One region of the Massilia violaceinigra genome, then DNA from elsewhere that is predicted to be linked to it. Evidence: riboswitches for the same ligand, from Rfam matches in the RefSeq annotation. Region 1 holds a riboswitch; each other region holds the start of a gene.

Region 1 (5,794 bases):
CCAGCGCGGCAGGGAGTTCGCCGTCTTCTTCGTGGTGATGATCATGATCGTGGTCATGGTCGTGATGATGGTGATGGCCGTGCCCATGATCGTGGTCATGGTCATGGTCGTGGTGCAGCAGGCGCGCCTGCAGGTCCGCATTCAGGTTGGTCTGCTTGACCAGTTCCCATATCTGCTGCTGGAGCAGCGGCAGTTTGGCCGGATCCAGCACTTCGACCTGATAATACTCGTCGACCAGCTGCGTCAGCTGCGCCAGTGCACCGTAGGTGTCGGCAGTGGTCATCGGCGGCGTCAGGTGGTCCACCACCACGGCGTGCGCGCGGCGCTTGGCCTGCGAACCCTCGCCCGGGTCGTTGATGATGAACGGGTAAAACAGCGGCAGGTCGCCGAGCAAGGCGTCAGGGAAGCAGTTCTGCGACAGTCCCACCCCTTTACCGGGCAGCCATTCCATCGTGCCGTGCTTACCGACGTGGACGATGGCGTCGGCGCGCCAGACGTCGCGCAGCCAGCGGTACAGCGCATAGTAATGATGGGTCGGCGGCAGGTCGCTCTGGTGATAGATCGCATCCGGGTCCATGCCGTAGCCGCGCGGCGGCTGCAGGGCGACGAAGGTATTACCCAATTCGATGCCGGCCAGCGCCAGGTGGCCGTCGCACACGTAGGCTTCTCCGGGAGCGGCGCCCCACTGGGAGCTCATCTTTTCCTGCATGTCGGGCGTGAGTTCGGCGAACCACGTGGCGTATTGCGCGGCGGGCACGCGGCCGGCGGCATTGCGCAACTGCTCCGTTGTCACGTAGATCTGGTCGTACGAACAGCGCGCCACCAGGTCGTGAATCAGCGTGGTACCGTCGGCGGGCGGCTGGCCGACGTCGTAGCCGGCGGCGCGCATGGCGTCGAGAATGCGCATCAGCGATGCCGGGGCATCCAGCCCGACCGCGTTACCGATCTGCGAAGCCTTGCTGCTCGAATTGGTGAACATGAATGCGACGCGCTTCTCGGCGTTCGGCACGTGCTTGAGGCGTGCGAAGCGCGCTGCGATGCCAGCCACGCGCGCCACGCGGTCCGGCACCGGTTCGTATTCGACCGCGTCGCCCTGTAAACCGGCCGCGCGCGACTTGAACGACACCGGCGCGGTGATGATGCGCCCGTCAAATTCCGGCAGCACCACGTTCATGGCCGTGTCGAGCGGATTAAGCCCGCGCGCGGACTGCTCCCACTGCGGCAGCGTCATGCCGCTGGTAATGGCCTGCAGCACCGGCACGTTCAGCGTTTCCAGTACGCCGACCGACCATCCGGCAGGCGTGGGTCCACCCGGCGTGATCTCGCCCATCGCGAACGAGGTGGTGTTGATCAGCACATCGATATGCACGCCGCGCGCGTCGCTGAAGTAGCGCAGCGCGTCGGGCAGTGCCCCGGCGCCGGCGCCGCTGCGCAGCGAGGCGGTAAACACCGGCAGCACGTTCATGCCGCGCTTTTCCAGTGCGTCCAGCAGCGCATCGATGAAGCGCGTGTTCCCGCTCATCCAATGCGCGCGGTAAAACACGATGCCGGCACTCGGCGCGTCAGGTTTGCGCAGCGCCAGCCAGTCGTCGATGCCGGCGCCCTGCGCCAGGTCAGGATGATAAATGCCGTGTTCGGGCAGCGGCAGCGCGCTCTCGTAGCCAAAACCGGTAAGCAGCAGATGGTCGGACAAATAGCGCAGCAATTGCGCCAGATTGCCGCTGCCGCCGCAATGAAAGTAGTTCAGTGTCTGTTGCAGCACATCGGGAGCGACGGTCGAAACCGCGGCCAGCTCGGGATCGGGCTCGCCCGTGCCGCTGATCGCAATCAGGTGCTGGCCGTGGCGGCGTGCGTGGCTTACCAGATCGGCAAAACCGGGCACGCTGCCGAGACGGCCCAGCACGCGCAGGATGATGATGCGCGCGCCCTGCACCTCGCGCGAGAGCAGCGTCGTGGCGCCGCCGTCGGCGTCGAGTCCCTGCAAGCTTACGCCCGCCACCGCGCGGAACTCCGGCGGCAGCTGGCTCACTGCGTGGTGCAGGACCGTCAGGTCGTTCGATGCATGGGTAAGCAGCGCGATGTGCGCCGGGCCTTGAGGAAAATCAGGTGATGTCATGGTCCGCCACAATTGTGTCGCCTTCGCCGATGCGATGGAAAATCAGGTCGCTCACTTCGGCGCCGCCGATCAGGTGCTCGGCGACGATGCGCCCTGCTGCCGCTTCGTCGACGCGCCGGTACCACACGCCTTCCGGGTACACCACCACGATCGGCCCTTCATTGCGGCACGCGACCATGCAGTGCGTGCGGGTGCGCTTGACGCAGAGGTCCGGATGGGCGTCGATCTCGCGCCCCATGTGTTCGAACACGGCCTGCGCCTGCACGCCGTTTTCGGTGCAGCGCGGGCCGACGCACATGAACACGTGCCGGTCATGGGTGCGCATCGGTCAGCCGAATTTCTTGTAGAAGTAGCCCGCCAGCGCGCCCATGGCCACCCAGAAGACGGCATTGGCCAGCAAGGTCGCGTACAGGAAGCTCAGCGCCAGCTCGGGCGGTGCGCTGCTCGAATGAATTTTCGGCTGGGGCGAACCGACCAGATGCGGCACGAACAGCAGCAAGGCGCCGGCGATCCTGAGCGGCCAGTTTTTGGCGAAGACCAGCAGCGCCAGCCCGCCTGCGCTGGCCATGACGGTGGCGGTCCACCACAACTGGCGCGCCAGCAGCGGCGCCGCGACGGTGCCCGGCAGCTCGGGCGGCAGGCCGACCGAGGGCGCCACGAAAAAGACCGTGTAGCCGGCCGCGCCCCACAGCAGGCCCACGCGCCAGCCGCTTGCGCCGCCATGCAGGCTGATTGCCGCTGCCAGCAGCAGCGCGAAGCCGACGCCGGCGCTGATGTTGGCCACCGCCGTGTAGAAGGTGCGTTCAAAGCCGTCGTCCGGCTGCCAGCCGCCGTGTTCATGGGCGCCCTCTTCCGCGTGCTCGTGCGGCTTTGCATCGTGACTATGCTCGTGCGGCGTGGCGTCGGCGTGGCTGTGCGGCGCGGCCTGCTCCAGTGCCTTCGGCGCGGCGCTCTCGAACACCTCCGCCTGCAAGATGATGGGCGCCACTTGCAGCTGCTGCACGCCGGTCAGCAGCAGGCCGGCCAGGATGCCGGCCGCCGCCGCGCTGGCAATGATGCGGTTGAAGGTGCCCAGGCTTGCCGCGGGCGCGGTGCGGATCAGTGGCATGGGAAGCCGGCCGAGTGGCGGCTGTCATGCGCCGCGTTGTGCAGCGCTTCCATCGAGGCGAAACCGGCACCGTACAGCAGCACGATGCCAAGGCTGGCGGCGCACATGGCCTGCACAATGCGCTCTTTGACGGAGACAAACGGGACTTGTTCATCGGCGGTGGTGATGAAGCTACGGATCGGCGACATGGCATTCCTTCCTAAAGCATTTCGCATAAAGCCAGGCAAATGCAGACGCGCGCGTCTTGCCTTGTCCGGCAACCGGGGCTTGTACGGGGAGAAGGAACGTGAGATGGGGGTGCGGAACGCAGCGATCCACCTGGATCGCCCTCCGCGATACAAACGACTTACCGCTTCGGCTGGTTTCCGGGCTGGCGAGTGGCGGGGCAATAAACCCTTCCCGGATATGCGCCTTCCCATGCTGACTAGGCACAGTGGCGTGATGCACATCCTTGACTCGCTTACCGTTGCGGGGGCAGCGCCGGCTTTGCCCCCCGTTGAGAGGGCGCACCGGCTTCCCATTTAATCCGGCAAACGATCGTTTGCCAGAACCAGAAGCTTGACTACCGGCGAAGTATAGGTCTGGACTATATAAATTGCAAGGTTGCGCGGGCCGGCGTGTGCGCGGCGGGCGAATTTACCAGTCGCGCCATTGTTCGGTGATGTCTTCGTCGGCTTCCAGGCCGGCATCCTTGGCGATCAGGTAGATAATGTCGCACAGTCTTTCGCGCTCTTCGGTCTCGATCACGCCGCCGGCACGGTCATCGAACTCATTGAGAGCCACGACGACGCGTTCAACTTCTTTCATGATCGCTGCGCGGTCGGCAGGCTTGGGAAGGTTGTCGATGGCGGCGGCGTAAGCGTCGAGGATTCGCGCGCACTCGTCGATCTCGGCCTTGCCGTACGGGGGCTCGCTGTCCGGATCTTCGGCGCAGCGCTCCATGTAGGCAGCCATCTCGTCGAGCAGGCCGGCGCGGATCGAGGCGATGCTGGGATTGGGTGGCATGGGTGACACTCCTTCAAATTTCAGGGGTGCCAATGTAGCATGAAGCCGCGCTACCTTACTCGCTGAATTCGATATCCATTTGCTCGCCGTTGTAGCAGAAGGTCATCTGCTCGCCCTCTTCATCGCGGATCTCCAGCACGCCGCCGGCTTCGACGAAGGGCCCGAGCGTGTCGAACAGGCGAATGAGCCAATTGGTGATGATGTCGATGTCGCCGCCGTCGATCAGCAGCGCGCCTTCCTGGCGCTGACTGGTGAAGCCGATCGACTCAAGGAATGCCGGGAAATCGCGTTCCGCGCGCGCGCGCTCGGCGAAAAAGGAGTCGCAACCTTCAAACGATGTGCGAATCGCGCTAAACGCCGCCGGTTGCCTGGCGTTCCTGATAACGATGCTGGCCTCGTAGATCCATGCTGCAGTACTCACTTGCACTCCCATTTCGTCAGAACGGCTGTCGCGGTCGTGCGCAGCCAGGATCGTATTTCCTGTCGACAGTTTTACATGCCGTTCAAAAACTGTCAAAGCGCCGATGACGAGCGTTGTTTTTCGCAGCATGGCAAAGCAATCCATATTATGCATGACGGTTAATTCTGTCGCCCCAAGCGCGCCTGAATGAACAAAGGGGCGGGCGACCTCGTGATCACCCGCCCCTGTTGAACGCTTGTTGACTCTTAGCGCAAGTTGACCGCGACCAGCGCTGTTGCTTCGCCCGGGTTACCGTAATTACCGCCGACGAACAGCAAACCTTTTGATGAGATCGCCAGGGTGCCGCCATGACCGAAACTCCACACCACCTTGCGCGTCGCCAGGTCGACCGCCATGGTCGCATCGGTATTGCTGACGAACAGAAGGTTGTCCGTCAACACCACATGATGGGAGTTCGTCATCGGCATCTCTTTCGTACCCAGTTCGAGTGACCAGGCGTTGCGGCCATCGGACATGTTTGTGGCATCCAACCGGCTGCCGCTCACCGAATACATCAAGCCGGCCGCTGCCGCATTGTTCGACGTCCCCGGGTCACCACCGCGCCAGCGGTAACTATTTTTAACAGTGTCGAAAGCGAAACGCGAGACGAATCCCCCCAACGTACACCGGCCGTAAAGTATGCCAGCGGCATCGGCCAAGATGGAAGAACCGGGCCACGGGCCGCACCCTCCAGCGCCCAATCCAGCGCCAGCGACGCTGCCGTCCAAGAGTTTGAGCACGGCAAAATTGCTTTCGTAAGAGAGGTACACGTGCTGCTGATCGGCCGCGAGGGCACGGGCCGGCGACAACAAGCCAGATAGCTGCGGCTGGACTGGTACGCCTGCAACAGCGGTCCGCCACTCCGTCCGCCCGGTCACCACGCTGATTTTTCGGATGCTGTGATCGCTGCCGTTATCACCGTGGGCGAAGATGCCGTCGCCCACAGTCACGATCGCGTTCAAGCGCCCGAGCTCGTCCCCGGTAATTTCATGAAGTAGATTCCCATTTTTTTGATCGAAGACGCGGACGGTGCCAGTCGGAATCTGGCCAAGCACCCCAGAATACAGATTGGAACCGACAAAAACCTTACCGTTCGCAACTACCG
Region 2 (5,794 bases), 1.4 Mb from region 1:
CGGGCGTGGGGTCGGCGTCGCCCTCGGGCGCACGCGCCTGTTCCTTGCGCGGGATGGTGCTGTCCGGCGCGCCGGGCACGGTGGCCGGGACCGGGGCCTGGGCCGGCGGCATCGCCTGCGCAGGCAACGGCGCCGGCGTGGCGGCGACGTCGCTCGCGCGGCGCGATGGCATCCACAGGAGCGTGAGCATGACGCCGCCGGCGATGCAGAGCAACACCGCGATGGCAATGCGGCCCCGGGATGGGCCCCAGGCATGGCCAGCAGCGCTGTTCTCGCTGCTGGCCGCTGCCGGCCTGGAACGCGGAGGCGTATCCAAGGATCGGCGCCTGGCAGTTACGGCGTGGCCGGATTGTAGGTCGATACCGCCCAGCCGATGCGCTCGTGGCCGTACTGATTCCAGATCGGGCTCTTGCCGCCGCTAAACGTGGTGTAGCGGGGCGCGCCGCTGCCCGTGGTGCTGCCGAACAGGCCGGAACTGAAGGTGCTGCCGTTGTAGGTCGGGTGGGTGTCGTCCGACTGGATGTAATCGTAGCTGCTGCTTGACGATACGAAGTGCGTGTTGGCGTCGCGGATCGTCGAGCGCAGTGCCGATGTGAGGCGGTTGACATAGCTCGCTTCGCTCTCGCCGCTCACATAGCGCAGCCCCTCGGCGTCGATCCGGCCGTCGCCGTTGCTATCGTAGTCGGCGCCCATGTACTGGGCGAAGTTGTCCGCGCACTGGAAGCCTTTTTGCCGCGCGACGTCGCACATCATGAAGTTCATCCGCGCCAGGGCGGGCAGGAACTTGTCCTGCATTTTCACGGTGGCGCCGGTAGCGGCATCCTTGCAGGTACTCTGCACATTGTCCACCGCATAGCCCGGGTAGTGCAGGTTGGAGATCACTTTCAGCTTCACACCCGCATAGGCGTTGGCATTAATATAGTCCATCGCGGCCGTGACGTACTTCTTGCAGCTATTTTCCGCCGCGGTCAGTCCGCTGTAATTGCAGGTGCCGGTCTGGCTCTTGAAGCTGGCGCGCGCCTGCAAGCCATCGTTGCCGCACATCTCGAAGGTGACGACGCGAGTGTTGCTGGCTTGCATGTACGAGCGCTCAGCCACGATTTTATTGTTGTACACGTCTTCGGCAATCGCACCGGACTTGGTGCGGCGCACGCTTTCGATGTCCGTGCCCCACTGCGCAGAGAGGTATTCCGCGTTCACCGTTGGCGCCGCGTATTTGGCCGCGCTGGTGACGGAGCCGTTGAAACCCGCATAGATCGAGTCCCCGTAGGCGACGGAGCGGTACTTGGTGGAAGTGCCGGCCCGGTCGATGGTCCACGAGGCGTTCTGGTTGATGGTACTGGCGGCTGCCTCTGAATACGAGACCAATAGTGCGAGTGCGGGTAGTAAAGTGTGCAAGGAACGACGAAAGCGAATGCTCATGTAGTGTCTCCTTTATAGTGGGTCCCAGCATGCAGGCTGACTATTCAGTAAGCCTGAGCTCGGTGTTCTTAATGTATTTCAAATACGAACAACAGTGCTAATTAAGCATTCGTGTTGTACATAAAATATTGAAAATGCGTGAATTTGTTGTAAATGTGTAGTGCGATCACCCTACGGCGGCCATGACCCGCACAGCGCTGGCCGGTGCCGGAACCTGGCCGGACGCCAGCGCTCGCCGCCAGCGCCGCTGCGGCCCGGTGCGCCCGCGTCAGCGCAGCAATAGGGTGACAAATGTGCTTTGTCGAATGTAAAATGCGCCCCAATACGTGAATGGTGCCCTCCCGCTTGTCGGCCGGAGGGTGAAACGGGAAGCCGGTGACGCACGAGATTTTCATCTCGCGCCAGTCCGGCGCAGCCCCCGCTGCTGTAAGCCTGACGACTTTGATCGAACGCCACTGTGCATCGCATGGGAAGGCAAGACCAGGGAAGGATGAAGGCGAGCCAGAAGACCGGCCAGTCACGATGCATGCGCAACGCCCGGGGTGTGGTGTTGCCTGTTAGTTATTCGTCCTTTTTTCTTTTTGCTGATGCAATCGCACGCCAATGGCGTACGCGTATCCGTTCGCCCTTGGCGCGTGGCGCGTGCCGTGGCGGGGGCGTGCGCCTTCGCGAACTTTCACCGCCGGGGACCCGGTCATTTACTATGTCAGACGCTTCCATGATGCATTCCAGCCAAACTCGTCCTAACCCCATCCGCCCCATCGTCGCCGCCGTCGCACTCCTGTGCGCGTCCGCTGCCTGGGCCGGGCAAACCACGGTGATGCCGACTGTGACCATTCAAGCCGCCGCCGAGGATGAGGGCCTGGGGCTGAAGCGTCAGAACGCCACTGCCAGCCGGCTCGATCTGACGGCGCAGGACGTGCCTGCCAGCGTCGAGTCGCTCGGCGCGGCCAGCATCGAAGCGCGCGGCGATGTGCGGCTCAAGGATGCCGTCACCCGCACCACCGGCCTGACCGATATCAGCTCGCCCGGCAACGGCATCGGCTACGCGGCGCGCGGTTTCAGCGGCAATAGCGCCATCGCCATCCTGGAAAACGGCCAGCGCCCGCAGGTGGGCTCGGGCACGGCAACCTATCCGTCCGATCCGTGGGGTTATGAGTACATCGAAGTGCTGCGCGGCCCGGGTTCGGTGGTCCACGGCAGCGGTACCACCGGCGCCACCATCAATGCCGTGCGCAAGGCGCCGGCAGGCGCCACCTCGCTCGAAGCGATGGCCGGCATCGGCGGCGGGCGCGCCCTGCGCGCCGGCGTCGGCGTCACCGGTGCGCTGGGGGAGAGCGGCGCATTCCGTGTCGACGCCTATGCGGACCGCAGCGACGGGCTGATCGAGCGGGGCAATGCGCGCCACGGCAAGGTACTCACCAGCCTGGCCTATGCCTTGACGCCCGCCATCGACCTTGCCATGCAGCTCGACCATCTGGAACAGAAACCGCAGCGCTACTTCGGCACACCGCTGATCAATGGCGCTCTGGCGCGCGCACTGCGCAAGCAAAACTACAACGTGGGCGACGCCGACATCGGCTTCGACGACGACAAGGCGCTGGTCCGCCTTAGCTGGCGCGTATCGCCGGCCCTCACCGTCACCGACGAACTCGTGTATATGAAAGCGCGCCGCCACTGGCGCAATGCCGAAACCTATGATTATGACCCGCAAGCGAAGGTGGTCGAGCGCAGCGATTACATCGCCATCGGCCATGATCAGGAACAAAGCGGCAACCGCCTCGAAGCGCGCTGGAATGCCGGGGCCAACCGGGTCGTTGCCGGGTGGGAAGCGGCCACCATCAATTTCACCCACACCAACAACGCGCCGTACGGCGGTGCCTCCAGCGTGGCGCCGACCGGGTTCAACCCGGGCCGGTTCGACAGCCCCGACCTCTTGCGCCCGAATTTCACAACCCGCACCCGCAGCAATGCGCTGTATGCTGAAGACTCCTATGCGCTCAGCGAGACGCTGTTGCTGCTGGCAGGCCTGCGCAATGATCGTTACAAGGTCGGGCGCGTCAGCCTGCTGGGGGCGGCCGGCTTCACCTCGACGCTGCAGTCGACCGCCGTGCGGCTCGGCCTGACCTGGAAACTCGGGGACGACACCTCCCTGTACGGCCAGCTCAGCAGCGGCAGCGATCCGGTCACCAGCCTGCTGTCGCTGAACCTGGCCAACAGCGCCTATAAACTGACCCGGTCGCGCCAGGTTGAAACCGGCCTGAAACAGTCGCTGACCGGCGGCAAGGCGCAGTGGACCGCGGCGCTGTACCGCATTCGCAAGGATGACATCATCACGCGCGACCCGTCCAACCCGGCCTTGTCGGTCCAGGGCGGCGCGCAATCGTCGCAGGGGGCGGAGTTGAGCGCCAGCGTGGCCCTCGCGCCGGCATGGCGCCTGGACGCGAATGGCGTCTACACCGACGCCGCCTTCGACCGGCTGATCGAAAGCGGCAACGCGTCGCGGGCCGGCAAGCGACCCGCCGGGGCGCCGAAGTCCTCGGCCAATCTCTGGCTCAGTTACCGCGCCGGCGGCTGGCGCGCCGGCACCGGTGCGCGCTACGTCGGCCAGCGCTTCATCGACAATGGCAACACGCAGTCGCTTGCGGCCTATACGACGCTGGACGCCACCCTGGGCTGGCAGGTCAGCCGCCATGTGCTGGTACAGCTGAACTTGCGCAACCTCGCCGACAAACTGTACGCCAGCACCTCGTACGGCGACAGCCAGTACCTGCTGGGCGAGCGGCGCCACGCCGAACTGACCGTCCAGTGGCGCCACTGACCGGCCATGGCGCCTGGCTCAAACGCTGCCGGCGCGCTCGATGACGAGGATGCGCGCCTGTCCCCGTGGGTGCGCGCTGTGAGCATCGCCTTCGGCGGCGTAAAAGATATCGCCGGCGCGCAGGTGCGCCACCAGCTCGCAGCCATTTTCACGATAGTGCATCGCCACTTCGCCATCGAGTACCGCGAACACTTCGTCGCCGTCGTTGACATGCCAGGGGTAGGGCTGGTCGGTCCAGTGCAGCCGCACGGTGGCGTCCTGCATGACGGCGATCAGCTGCGCCTCCCAGGCGCGCGCGCCGGTGTAATCCTTGCTGCATATGATCTTCATCGCGTGATCCTCATCCCTGGTTCCAGTCGTAATCCATCTGGCGCGCGGTGCGCACGGCCAGCTCGCGCCCCGCCAGCCGTTCGACCAGGTGCAGCGACATGTCGATGCCGGCTGAAATGCCGCCGGAGGTGACGATGGCGCCGTTGTCGATCCAGCGCCGCTCCGCCAGGACGCGCAGCTGCGGGAACGCGGCGCGCAGATCGGCCACGTCTTCCCAGTGCGTGGTCGCCTCCTGATCGTCGAGCAGGCCGGCCTGCGCCAGCAGGAAGGTGCCGGTGCAGACCGACGCGGTCAGTTCCGACGCCCTGGCGGTGGCGGCGATCCAGGCAATCACGTCCGGCTTCGACATTTCGGCCGTGACCACGCCGCCGGGCACGATCAGCACATCGATGTCGCCGGCGCCGGCAAAGTCGGCTTCCGGCAGCACGCTCAGGCCGGCCCGGGCGCGCAGCATCGCCGTGGTGGCGCCGACCGTGCGCACCCGGAACGGCGGTGCGGCGTGCGCCATCGTCCTGGCGGCAACGCGCGTGGCGCAGGTGAACACTTCGTAGGGACCGGCGAAATCGAGTACTTCAACGTCGTCATACACATAAATACCGATGGTGCGTGTCATATTGCCTCCGTTAGTAACAGGTCCATCATGTCACGGCCAGGATTGACATAAATGACATTGATAGTGGAATATCTGCCATATGAAAACGATCGATATCTGGCTGCTGGTGTTCCCCGGCTTCGTACTCCTGGACGCGACCGGCCCCGCCCAGGTCTTTGGCAGCGCCAACGACGAGGCGCGCGATGCGGGCCTTCCGCAGCCTTACCGGATCCGCATGATCGCGCCCGGCGGTGGTCCGGTGACCTCCACGTGCGGCGTGACGGTGCTGACCGCGCCGCTGCCGGCGGCGGGGCGCAACCTGGCCGGGTCGACCCTGATCGTCTCAGGTGGACGCGGCATGGAGGAAGCGGACGGCGCGCATGACCCGGCCATGGTGCGCTGGGTGGCGCGTGCGGCCGGCCGCGTAGGGCGCTGCTGCGCGGTGTGTAGCGGCGCCTTTGTGCTGGCGCACGCCGGCCTGCTCGACGGCCGCCGCGCCGTGACGCACTGGCTCGACGCGGCTGCGCTGCAGGCGCAATTTCCGGCCATCGATGTGCACGACGACGCGATCTATATCAAGGATGGTCCGCTGTACACCTCGGCCGGCATCGCCGCCGGCATGGACCTGG
Region 3 (5,794 bases), 1.5 Mb from region 1:
GTTAAACAGCCCCTGGGATGCAATCGGGTCGAACGCCAGCATCGCGTCGCCGATCGCGAAAAAGCCGTCGGGCAGCGCGGCCGTGGCGCCTGGATCGAGCCCGCCCCCGCCGGCCGGCCGCAGGTGCACCGGAAAGTCCATCGTCGCCGGCCGGATCCCGGCCAGCAAGCCATGGCGCTGCGCTTTGGCCAGCAAACGGTACGGATCGCGCAGTGCCTTGAGCTCGGCATCGTCGCTATCAAGGTGAAATGCCAGCACCCGTTGCCCGGACGGCACACGCACGCTATACCACCAGCCGTTCGCGTCGGCGCAGACACGGGTGGCCTGATCCTTGTCATCCCTGTCCACCGGCAAGTGCGCGTACAGCCACACCAGGCGGTCGCGGCCGCGCCGGGCAAGGCCGAGCTGCCTGGCCGCCGCCATGCCTCGGCCACTGGCATCGACCAGCACTGGCGTCTGGTGCATTCCACGGGATGGGGCGGCACCGCCCTGCCCCAGGCATTGCGCATCGATACGCCAGCGCCCGCCCTCGTGCGACAGCGCCAGCTGCCGCACCGAGTCGACCAGCGCCACGCCCGCTTCCACGGCGCCATCGCGCACGCCAGCGTCGAACAGCAGGCGGTCGAGGTGCCACCCGACGCCATGCGGATCGCGAATCGGGTCGAACCAGGCCGGCGTGTCCGAGTCCCATTGGGAGACCGACGCGCACGTGCCGCGTGGCCCTGGGCCAGAGCCGGCCTGGGCCTGGGCTTGGGCGCGCGCTATACCGGCAAGACGCAGGGCGACACGATCAACAGCTTCGCTGTGCCCGCCCGTACCCTGTTTGACCTGGCGCTGCGCTACGACCTGCGCCGGCTGGCGCATGAACGACTGGATGGCCGAACTGCACGTGAACAACGTGGCGGATAAGGACTATGTCGCCTCCTGCTTCGCGACCCACAGCTGCTATCTGGGCCTTTCCCACTCGGCACGGGCGACCTTGAAATACAACTGGTAAGCGCCGGTTTGTCCGCCTCATTGCCCCTGATGCGGCAATGAGGCGCGCCAGGCTGTCCGGCGCCGCACAGCCATCCATCCCCCTTTCCCCGGCGCAGGCCATCCTCAAATCAAGGCCCGTGCAATCGGTTCCAGCGTGGCCGGCAAGCGTAGCGCTTCCTTGTGCCCGGCCTGTCGCTGCATATGGAAACATTGCTATATACATCAGCAGCCGTTATGATTACCACGTTTTGGTGCTCGCGGCCTTGCTCTGAAGGCCGCAGTTAAACGGGAAACACGCGCTGGCATGCCAGCGGCAAACGTGTGCTGTCCCCGCAACGGTAAAACAGGCGCCGCATGTCGTCCAACGACGTGCGGCCGGTTGTCTCTTTGGTCCACTGTGCCGCAGGCATGGGAAGGCGAGGCAATCTGACCTGTCAGCCCGGATACCGGCCAGGACGCATGGAAGCAAGCGGCCGGGAATTGTCGTGTTTGTGGATCGCCCGGGACCGCGCGCAACGCCGTCGCTCCCTCATCTCCATCAACTCTCGCGCCTCTGTCGGCCGCAGCTTCTTTTTTCTCGGTGCACGGGGATGTGCGCCGTACAAAAAAGCAGACCGGCCTGTCCGGTCTTAACAGAGAGTACTCGTGAAAAATACCACCCCTGCCCCCTCGCAACGCGGGCTGCGCCTGCTGTCGCCGATGCTGCTGCTGGCCATGCCCGCCTTTGCCAACGCCACCGTCGACGGCGATACCCCATCCTCCGTTCAGCAAGTGCGCGTGTCCGCCAGCCTGATACCGCTCGGCGTCGCCGATTCGGCCAACCAGGGCACCGTGACCGCCAGGCAGCTCGAAAACCGTCCCTTGCTGCGCACGGGCGAGCTGCTCGAAGCCGTGCCGGGCCTGATCGTGACCCAGCACGCCGGGGACGGCAAAGCCAATCAATATTTCGCGCGCGGATTCAATCTCGATCACGGCACCGATTTCCGCACCTCGGTCATGGGCATGCCGGTCAACTTGCCGACCAATGCGCACGGCCAGGGCTATTCGGACCTGAATTTCCTGATTCCGGAGCTGGTCAGCACCATCGCGTATAAAAAAGGCACCTATTACGCGGAGGAAGGCGATTTTTCCGTGGCCGGCGCAGCCGCTTTCGACTACGTGCGGCAGATGGAGCAAGGCTTGCTGAGCCTGGAGGCCGGCCAGAACCGCTTCAGCCGCGCGCTGGTCGCCAACGCGACCCCGCTTGCCACCGGTACGCTGCTGTACGCCCTCGAACGCGCGGGACAGGATGGCCCGTGGGAGAGGCCGGAAGACTACAAGCGTGTCAACGGCGTGCTGTCGTACAGCTGGCGGCGCGGCGACGACGATGTGCGGGTGACGGCGATGGGCATGCATTCGTCGTGGACGTCGACCGATCAGGTGCCGCAACGCGCGCTCGACGCCGGCCTGATCGGCCGCTATGGCACGCTCGCTCCCACGGATGGCGGCGAAACCTCGCGTTACAGCCTGTCGGGCGAGTGGAGCCGCCAGTACGGCACGGGCAGCGCCAGGGCCAATGCCTATTTCATCAAATCGCGGCTCGACCTGTTCAGCGACTTTACCTATGCACTGGACGATCCGGAGCACGGCGACCAGTTCCACCAGGCGGAAAGCCGGCAGGTTCTCGGCCTGAACGCGGAGCGCACATGGCGCCACGCACTGGGCCCCTTCGCTTCCGAGACAGCGCTCGGCGTTCAGCTGCGCCAGGACAGGCTGGCCCCGGTCGGCCTGTATGCGAGCCAGGCGCGCCAGCGCCGCTCGACCGTGCGCGAGGACAGGGTCAAGGAGCGTAGCGGCGCGCTGTATCTGTCCAATAGCACCGTCTGGGCGCCATGGCTGCGCACGGTCGCCGGGCTGCGCGCCGACCGCTATGCGTTCGATGTCCACAGCGACACGAGCGCCAACTCGGGCAAGGTGAATGCCGGCATCACCAGTCCGAAGTTCACGGCGATTTTCACGCTGGGGAAAAATGCGGAGATGTACCTGAACTGGGGTCGGGGATTCCACAGCAACGACGGGCGTGGCGTCACCGGCACTGTCGATCCCAAGACCGGCCTGGCGGTGGATGCCGACGGTGCGGACATCAAGCCCGCCACGCCGCTGGTGCGGGGAACGGGCGAAGAGGCGGGCTTGCGGCTGGCCGGCCTGGCGCCGGGCATGCAAACCACCATCGCCGCCTGGAAGCTCGACCTCGATTCCGAACTGATCTTCATCGGCGACGCCGGCACCACCGAGGCAGGCCGCCCAAGCCGGCGGCACGGCATCGAGCTGGCCAATTTTTACACGCCCGCCAAAGACTGGATCATCGATGCCAACCTGGCGTGGTCGCACGCGCGCTTTCGCGACAGCGATCCGGCCGGCGCCTTCATCCCCGGGTCGATCACCCGCACCGCCTCGCTCGGCGTGTCGGGCGCCGCCGGCCCGTGGTCGGGCGGCGTGCGCCTGCGCTACTTCGGCCCGCGCGCACTGGTCGAAGACGATGCGGTGCGCTCGCCGTCGTCCACCTTGCTCAACATGAAGCTCGGCTACCGGCTCGCGCCACGCCTCAAGCTCACCGTTGAAGTGCTCAATTTGCTGGACCGCCGCGCGAGCGATATCGACTATTACTACGCATCGCAGTTGCCAGGCGAATCTGCACCGGTAGCCGACATTCATACCCATCCGGGTGAAATGCGCACCCTGCGCGCCGGCCTGGCGTGGCGCTTCTGAATGTCCGCGAACCTGCCTGCGCCGGCACGCCGCCGTTTACGGCGCTTATCGGCGCTGCTACAATCCGCGCATGTATACGATGAGAGCGGCGTAACGATGAGAGCAGCGCGACGATGCGCATGAACCGCAGGGCGAATGTCCTGGCGTCCTGGCTGGCCGTGCTGGCCATGCTCGTGGCCGTGCTGGCGCCGGCGCTCTCGCATGCATTCGCCGCCAACGCCGGCGCGCCCTACCCGCCAGCTGACATCTGCCGGGCTGGCAGCGCGGCCGCCCCCGCCGTCGGACTGCCGGCCGGCGACGCTGCGCCCACGCCGCACGACGGCAAGCTCAAGCATTGCCCGTACTGCCATCACAGCAATGGCATGCTCCTGTTGCCGCAAGCGCCTTGCCAGCTGGCGCTTGCCGTCGCCGACGCCCCACCCACCGCGCGCCTCCCCGACGCGCCCAAAGCCCGCTTCGCATGGACTGCCGCGCAAGCACGCGGTCCTCCATCGTTCTGATCCGGTAAGACTTCGCTCACGAATCGGCTCAAGCAAGCCGACCAGGCGCCGCATGCGGCGTCCATCTCCACTCGCCTGTCACAAGGCAAACGAAACAAGAGCACCAAATGACTGCAACCCCATTCCATGCGGCGGCGCTGGCCTTTGCCTGCACCGCCATGAACGCCCACGCCCGTGCCGATGAGCCCCTTCCCACAGTGGAGATCACGGGAAGCGCGCCGCGCGCCAACGGCAAGCTGAACCTGGACACGGCCGCCGCCACCGGCAGCCGGCTCGGCCTGACGCCGCGCGAAACACCGGCCACCGTCACCCTGGTCGACCGCGCCATGATCGACGCGCGCGGCGCCCAGGACACCCAGGAAATCCTGCGCGCCATTCCCGGCGTCACCGCCCACAATGCGCCAGGCAATATCGGCGTCAGCTACCGCGGCTTCGGCAGCGGCTCGATCAGCCAGCTCTTCAACGGCGTCAACGTACAGTATGCGATCGCGGCGCGCCCGGTCGACAGCTGGATCATCGACCGGGTGGAAGCCATCGGCGGCCCGTCGAGCTTCCTGTTCGGTTCGGGGGCGGTCGGCGGTTCCATCAATTACATCACCAAGGTGGCCGAACGGCGTGACTTCAGCGAGGCGCAAGTGCGCCTTGGTACGGATGGTTTGAAAGAAGCTTCCATCGGCGTAAACCAGCGCCTCGGCGACCAGCATCACATCCGCATCGACCTTCACCATCGCGACGCCGATAGCTGGATCGACGCCAGCGGCGCCCGCTCGACCCAGCTGGCTGCGTCGCTGCGCTCCGACCTCGGTCCGCGCTTTACCCATATGCTGGCCTACGAGTTCCAGGAAGAGAATGTGGAGCGGCCCTACTGGGGCACGCCGCTCCTCAATCCGGTCGGCGGCCGCGCGCGCATCGATCCGGCCACCCGCTTCAAGAACTACAACAGCGCCGACGGCATCTACGCCCAGCGCGTGCACTGGCTGCGCTCAGTGGCCGAATGGCGCGCCAGCGAGGCGGTCCAGTTCACCAATACCGTGTACGCCTACGACGCCGTGCGCGACTACCGTAACGTCGAGAGCTACCGCTTCAACCCGGCCAACACGGCCGTGGAGCGCTCCGGCATCCTGTTGCAGCGCCACGAGCAGCGCATGCTGGGCGACCGCCTCGACGCCACCTACAAGGGCGAGTTGGCGGGCCGGCGCAGCGACTGGGCGTTCGGCATTGACGTCAGCGTTAACCGGCAGACCCGCTTTCCGAACAGCTTGCCGGCCTCGCTCGGCAGCGTCGATCCCTACGATTTCGCGACCGAGCGTTTCTTCGACATTCCCGGCATGAGCCCGGCCTTGCGGCCCGACCGCGACAACAAGGTCACGACCCGCGCCGCCTACATCGAAAACCGCACCGCCATCGCGCCGTCGCTGAACCTGGTGACCGCGCTGCGCCACGAGCGCATCGAGCTGGACCTGGTCAACCGGCGCGAGATCAGCGCCGCCAGCCCGGCCAGCTTTACGCGCCGCTACGGCCCAACCACCGGCCGCGCCGGGCTGGTATGGGACCTTGCGCCGGGCACC
Region 4 (5,794 bases), 5.0 Mb from region 1:
ACGAAGCGGGCCACGCGCGCATGCTCGAACACCTCAAGGCCAGGCCGCTGCTCAACCTCGGTCTGCGCCTGGGCGAAGGCACCGGTTGCGCCCTGGCGCTGCCGCTGCTGCACGCGGCCGTCAACTTCCTCGGCGAGATGGCCACCTTCCAGTCGGCGCGCGTCAGCGGCCAGTCGGCGTAAGTACAGACCATGGCCAGCATCGTCCACCAGTGCCGGCTGTTCTTCATCGCGCTGCAATTCTTCACCCGCGTGCCGATTCCGGGCTGGGTCGGATTCGACCCGTCCTGGCTGCACCATGCGTCGCGCTATTTTCCGCTGGTCGGCGTGGTGGTGGCGGCGGTGGCCGCGGCGGTGTATGCCGGCGCGTCATTGCTATGGCCGGCCCCGGTGGCGGTGCTGCTGTCGACGGCGGCGGCGATCTACCTGACCGGCGCCTTCCACGAGGACGGCCTGGCCGACATGTGCGACGGCTTCGGCGGCGGCTTGAGTACCGAGCGGGTGCTGGAGATCATGAAGGACTCGCGCATCGGCACCTACGGCGCGGTCGGCATGGGGCTGACGGTGGCGCTCAAATGCGCGCTGCTGTCCTTTTTTTCCGTACCCGCCGCTATCGCCGCGCTGTTCATCGCCCATCCCTTGTCGCGCCTGGCGGCGGTGAGCCTGATCTGGGAAATGGAATATGCGCGCGCCGATGGCAAGGCCAAGCCGATGGCCCAGCATATGAGCAACCGTGAATTCGGCATCGCCTGCGCCTGCGCTGGCGTGCCTGCACTGGCGCTGGCCACGGCCGGCATGGTGCCCTGGCTTGCGCTGCTCACCAGCGTGACCGGGGCCGCGCTGGTGGCGTGGTGGCTGGGCGCCAAGTGCCTGCGCCGCATCGGCGGCTATACCGGCGACTGCCTGGGCGCCGTGCAGCAAGTGGCCGAAGTGGTCATTTACCTGGCGCTGCTGGCGTTTTTCCATCACGGCCTCTGGGGCTTAGAATGCGCCTGTACCTGGTACGCCACCTGGCGCCGCAAGTAGCATCCGGCGTGTGCTACGGGCGCACCGACCTCGCTGTCGATCCTGATTTGCAGGCGCTGGCCCTGCCCGCCCTGCGCGCCACCCTTCCCCCCGGCGTACCGGTATTTTCCAGCCCGTTGCGGCGCTGTGCCATGCTGGCTGAGTCAATCGGCGGCGCGGCGGTGCGGTATGACGCGCGCCTGGCCGAACTCGATTTCGGCGACTGGGAAATGCGCCGCTGGGACGACATCGACCGTGCCGGCGTCGACGCCTGGGCCGCCGACATGGCCCGCTACCGCCCCGGCGGCGGCGAAAGCGTGACCGGCATGGCGCAGCGCGTGTCCGCGTTTTATGCCGACTGCATGCGCGCGCAGGCACCCTGCGCCATCGTCATCTGCCACGCCGGCACCATCCGCCTGCTGTCGGCACGCGCGCGCGGCCTGGGTCCCGAGGCCATGGCGCTGGAAGCGGCGCAGCGTCCCCACGCCATCGCCTACGGCGAGACCGTCATCATCGACTGTGTATAATTATCGGGTTTTGGTGCCCGCGCCCATGTCCATGAGCGCAGTTAAACTGGGAAACACGAAGCCTGCAACAGGCCAACGTGTGCTGCCCCCGCAACGGTAAGCAAATGTCGCTGACATGGCGACGAGCCGCCTCGTATGACCACTGTGCATTTGGCATGGGAAGGTGAGACGGCCGCATTTGCCAGCCCGGATACCGGCCAGGACAGGTGGGAACGCGCAGGATTTGCGCGTTCCTTTTCAATCTGGCCAACGGGGACGTCGGCCGGTTGCTCGCAATCGCATTCACTGAAGATTTGTCATGACCTTTCCTGTTGTACGCCACGCGGCCCTGACGTCGCTCGCGCTAGCTTTTACTTCCCCTTGTGCCCTCGCCGACAGCGCCGCCGATACGGCCGGTGCCGCCGTCATCATCACCGCCACGCGCGCGCCGCAACCGTCCAGCGAGGTGCTGAGCGACCATGTGCTGATCAGCGCCACCGACATCGCACGTTCCGGTGCGAGCAGCGTCGTCGAACTGCTGCAAAAGCAGCGCGGTATCGAAATCACGCGTAACGGCGGTCCGGGTACCGCATCGCAAGTGTTCATTCGCGGCGGCGACGCCAAGCAGACCGTGGTACTGGTCGACGGCGTGCGCATTGGCTCGTCCACGATCGGCATCGCCAACTGGGCCACCCTGCCGCTGGCGAACGTCGACCGCATCGAAATCGTCTACGGCCCGCTGGCCACCATGTACGGCGCCGACGCCATCGGCGGCGTGGTGCAGATTTTCACCCGGCGCGGCGCCGGAGCGCCAAACGTCACGGCCGCTGTTGAAGCGGGCAGCGACAAGGCGCGCTCGATGGCGTTCGGCGTGGCCGGCGCCAGCGAAGGCGAGAACAGCATCAGCTACGCGTTCGGTGTGTCGAAGGATAAGGATGACGGCTTCTCGGCCACCAAACCGGGCAATTTCTCCTACAACCAGGACAACGACGGCTATGCGCGCGACAGCGCCAGCGGCCAGCTGGGCATCGTGCTGGCCAAGGGCCACGAAGCGGGCCTCCTGTACCTGCACAGCCACCTCAAGTCGCAGTACGATGCGGGCGCGGGTCCCTTCGACGTGCGCAGCGTGCAGAACATGGACAACATCGCCGTGTACTCGAAACACGAGATCACGCGCAACTGGAAAGTGAGCCTGCAGGCATCCGAGGCCGACGACAAATCGGTCAACTTCTCCAGTGCGGCGAGCAGCAACCGTATCGACACGCGCCTGCACGCCTACAGCATGCAGAATGACATCGCTTTGGGTAGCGACCTGCTGCAACTGGTTCTGGAACGCCGGGTGGAAGACGTGTTCGCCGACACCACGCGCGCCTTGAACGCCAGCCGCGCGACCAATTCCGTGGCTGCGGCCTACTCGCTCAAGCGCGGCAACCATCTGGCCAGCGCCAGCGCGCGGCGCGACGACAGCACCCAGTACGGCAACAAGGTCACCGGCGGCGTCGGCTACGGCTACAAACTCACGCGCGCGCTGCGCGTGAACGCCAGCGCCGGCACCAGCTTTCGCGCACCGACGTTCAACGAACTGTATTACCCCGGTTACGGGGTCGACGCCAACAAGCCCGAACAAGGCAAGAACGTCGAAGGCGGCGTGTATTACAACGATGGCACGCTTGAAGCCAGCGCGGTCTACTACCGCAACCGCCTGCAAGACCTGCTGGTCAACACCATCATATGTCCGGTCCAGCAGGATACGCATCCATACGGCTGCGCCTACAACGTCAACCGCGCCACCCTGGAGGGCATCAGCCTCGGCGCGCGTACCCGCATGGGCGCCTTCGACATGAGCGGCTCGCTCGACCTGCAAGACCCGCGCGACGACACCACCGGCAAAAACCTGCAGCGGCGTGCCAAGCGCCACGCCAAATTCGCCATCGAGTACACGGCGGGGGCGCTGGTTGCCGGCGCGGGCGTGCACCTGTCCGGCAAGCGCTTCGACGACCTGGCCAACCGCAACACGCTGCCCGGCTACGGGCTGGTGAACCTGTTTGCCGAGTATCGCTTTGCGCCCGACTGGTCGGCCGTGCTACGGTTGAACAACGTCGCCGACAAACAGTATGAACTGGCGCGCACTTACGCCACCGCCGGCCGCCAGGTGTTTGCCGGCATCCGCTACGGCAGCAAATAGGAATCGCATGCATCCGTTCTTTCGCAACATGCGCCACCGGGCCAGCGTCGTCATCACGGCGCTCTCCTTGCTGGCATTGGCAAGCCTGGTAGTCGCCGGGATGGTCGGCTCGGTGCCGGTCCCGCTGGCGGAGATGCCGGGCGCGCTGATGGCGCTTGCGAAAGGCAATACCTCGACCCTGGCCGCCACCCTGCTCGACCTGCGCCTGTCGCGCGCGCTGGTCGCTTTTGTGACAGGCGGCGCGCTCGCGCTGGCCGGCGTGATGATGCAAGCCTTGCTGCGTAATCCCCTGGCCGAGCCGTATGTACTCGGCATCTCGGCCGGCGCCTCGGTCGGCGCGCTGGCCGCGCTGCTGTTCATGTGGGCCATGTGGATGGTCGACCTGGCTGCATTCGCGGGCGCGGTGGCCGTCTCGATGCTGCTGTATCTTTTGGCGCGGCGCGACTTGCGCGGCAATGCGGCGGCCGAAGGCGGCTCGTCCCTGCTGCTGCTGACCGGCGCGATTATCTCCACCTCCTGCATCGCGCTGGTGACCTTGATGCTCTCGATCGCGCCCGAAAGCCGCTTGCGCAGCATGATTTTCTGGATGATCGGCGACATAGCCGGCGCTCCTTTGCGCCCGCTGCCGTGGATCGTGCTCGCCGTGGGCCTGGCTTTCGCCCTGCGCAGCGCCCGGTCGCTGAACGTCCTGGCGCTGCACGCGGAAGCCGCCGCCACCCTTGGGATTCGCGTCAGCGCACTGCGCAAGGGCCTGTTTTTCTGTTCCGGTATGCTGACCGCCAGCGCCGTCACCAGCGCCGGCAGCATCGGCTTCGTCGGCCTGATCGTGCCGCATGCCTGCCGTTTCGCCTGCGGACCCGATCACCGCCTGCTGATCCCCGCAGCCACGCTGGCCGGCGGCGCCTTCCTGGTGCTGGCCGATACGCTGGCGCGCACCGTGCTCGCGCCGCAGCAGCTGCCGGTGGGCGTCATCACCGCGCTGATCGGCGCACCCGTCTTCCTGTATCAACTCCACCGGCTGAACCGCTCATGATGATCGAAGCGCGCCAACTACTACTTACCGCCGGCAGCCGCACGCTGGTGGCAAACCTCGACTGGCAAGTGCACAGCGGCGAATCGTGGTGCATCATCGGCCGCAATGGCGCCGGCAAAAGCACGCTGATGCGCACCCTGGCCGGCCTGCGCGAGCCCGATGGCGGCAGCATCGCCATCGGCGGGCGCGCGCTCAAGGACTGGCCGCTAGAAGAGCTGGCACGCCAGCGCGCCTTCTTGCCGCAGGCGCGCAGCGACGCCTTTGCCTACCGCGCCATCGAAACCGTGCTGGCTGCGCGCCATCCCTACCACGCCAACCGCTACTGGGAAGGCAGTGACGACTACACCATCGCGCACGCCGCCCTGGCATCGATGGAAGTGGCCGACCTGGCCGAACGCGACGTGCGCACCCTGTCCGGCGGCGAACGCCAACGCGTGGCGATTGCCGCCATGCTGGCGCAGGATACGCCCCTGCTGCTGCTCGACGAACCGGCCAACGCGCTCGACCTGGCGCACCAGCACAGCGTGATGCGCCTGCTGGCAAAGCTGTGCCGCGAGCAGGGCAAGACGGCCGTGATGATCGGCCACGACCTGAACCTGGCGCACCAGGCGTCGAGCCACGCGCTCCTGATGATGGGCGACGGCGAATGGCTGGCCGGCCCGGTCGACGAGGTGATGCAAGCACCGGTCCTGAGCCGCTACCTGGGCCACCCGATTGAAGTCCTTCCCCACGGCGCCCGCCGTATTTTCATCCCAACCGAGGAATCCGCATGATCGACGACACCGCAAACAGCGAACTGAATGAACGCCACCGCGTCCGCATGGAACGCAAGAAGGCCATCATCGACCAGAAGATCGCCGAGGCGCAGAAGGAAATCGGCATCATCATCGTCAATACCGGTAACGGCAAGGGTAAAAGTTCGAGCGGCTTCGGCATGGTGGTGCGCGCGATGGGGCACGGGATGAAGGTGGCGGTGGTCCAGTTCATCAAAGGCGCGATGTCGACCGGCGAAGAAAAATTCCTGCGCCGCTTCCCCGACGAAGTGAGCTTTCACGCCATGGGCGAA

Evidence for each region. Region 1 has a riboswitch for cobalamin ahead of CR152_RS27570 (CbtB domain-containing protein). Riboswitches for the same ligand answer to the same signal wherever they lie in the genome.
Region 2: it holds a riboswitch for cobalamin, as region 1 does, so the genes downstream of both, CR152_RS21665 (TonB-dependent receptor) here and CR152_RS27570 (CbtB domain-containing protein) in region 1, are expected to answer to the same signal.
Region 3: it holds a riboswitch for cobalamin, as region 1 does, so the genes downstream of both, CR152_RS21475 (TonB-dependent receptor) here and CR152_RS27570 (CbtB domain-containing protein) in region 1, are expected to answer to the same signal.
Region 4: it holds a riboswitch for cobalamin, as region 1 does, so the genes downstream of both, CR152_RS06320 (TonB-dependent receptor plug domain-containing protein) here and CR152_RS27570 (CbtB domain-containing protein) in region 1, are expected to answer to the same signal.

The regions. Positions count from the first base shown of each region.
Region 1 is NZ_CP024608.1:6,427,220-6,433,013, forward strand. Features, by position in the region: gene CR152_RS27555 (cobaltochelatase subunit CobN) at 1-2,116, opposite strand, end outside; gene CR152_RS27560 ((2Fe-2S) ferredoxin domain-containing protein) at 2,103-2,441, opposite strand; gene CR152_RS27565 (CbtA family protein) at 2,445-3,224, opposite strand; gene CR152_RS27570 (CbtB domain-containing protein) at 3,215-3,412, opposite strand; cobalamin riboswitch at 3,564-3,794, opposite strand; gene CR152_RS27575 (hypothetical protein) at 3,861-4,229, opposite strand; gene CR152_RS27580 (hypothetical protein) at 4,285-4,803, opposite strand; gene CR152_RS27585 (outer membrane protein assembly factor BamB family protein) at 4,896-5,794, opposite strand, start outside.
Region 2 is NZ_CP024608.1:5,011,076-5,016,869, forward strand. Features, by position in the region: gene CR152_RS21655 (hypothetical protein) at 1-316, opposite strand, end outside; gene CR152_RS21660 (hypothetical protein) at 334-1,422, opposite strand; cobalamin riboswitch at 1,737-1,954, shown strand; gene CR152_RS21665 (TonB-dependent receptor) at 2,141-4,243, shown strand; gene CR152_RS21670 (cupin domain-containing protein) at 4,262-4,573, opposite strand; gene CR152_RS21675 (DJ-1/PfpI family protein) at 4,584-5,186, opposite strand; gene CR152_RS21680 (GlxA family transcriptional regulator) at 5,266-5,794, shown strand, end outside.
Region 3 is NZ_CP024608.1:4,914,359-4,920,152, reverse strand. Features, by position in the region: gene CR152_RS21480 (NAD(P)/FAD-dependent oxidoreductase) at 1-864, opposite strand, end outside; gene CR152_RS34710 (hypothetical protein) at 863-997, shown strand; cobalamin riboswitch at 1,211-1,447, shown strand; gene CR152_RS21475 (TonB-dependent receptor) at 1,624-3,726, shown strand; gene CR152_RS21470 (DUF2946 domain-containing protein) at 3,840-4,226, shown strand; gene CR152_RS21465 (TonB-dependent receptor) at 4,334-5,794, shown strand, end outside.
Region 4 is NZ_CP024608.1:1,395,326-1,401,119, reverse strand. Features, by position in the region: gene cobT (nicotinate-nucleotide--dimethylbenzimidazole phosphoribosyltransferase) at 1-182, shown strand, start outside; gene CR152_RS06330 (adenosylcobinamide-GDP ribazoletransferase) at 192-1,025, shown strand; gene CR152_RS06325 (histidine phosphatase family protein) at 986-1,531, shown strand; cobalamin riboswitch at 1,526-1,747, shown strand; gene CR152_RS06320 (TonB-dependent receptor plug domain-containing protein) at 1,830-3,695, shown strand; gene CR152_RS06315 (FecCD family ABC transporter permease) at 3,703-4,728, shown strand; gene CR152_RS06310 (ABC transporter ATP-binding protein) at 4,725-5,501, shown strand; gene cobO (cob(I)yrinic acid a,c-diamide adenosyltransferase) at 5,498-5,794, shown strand, end outside.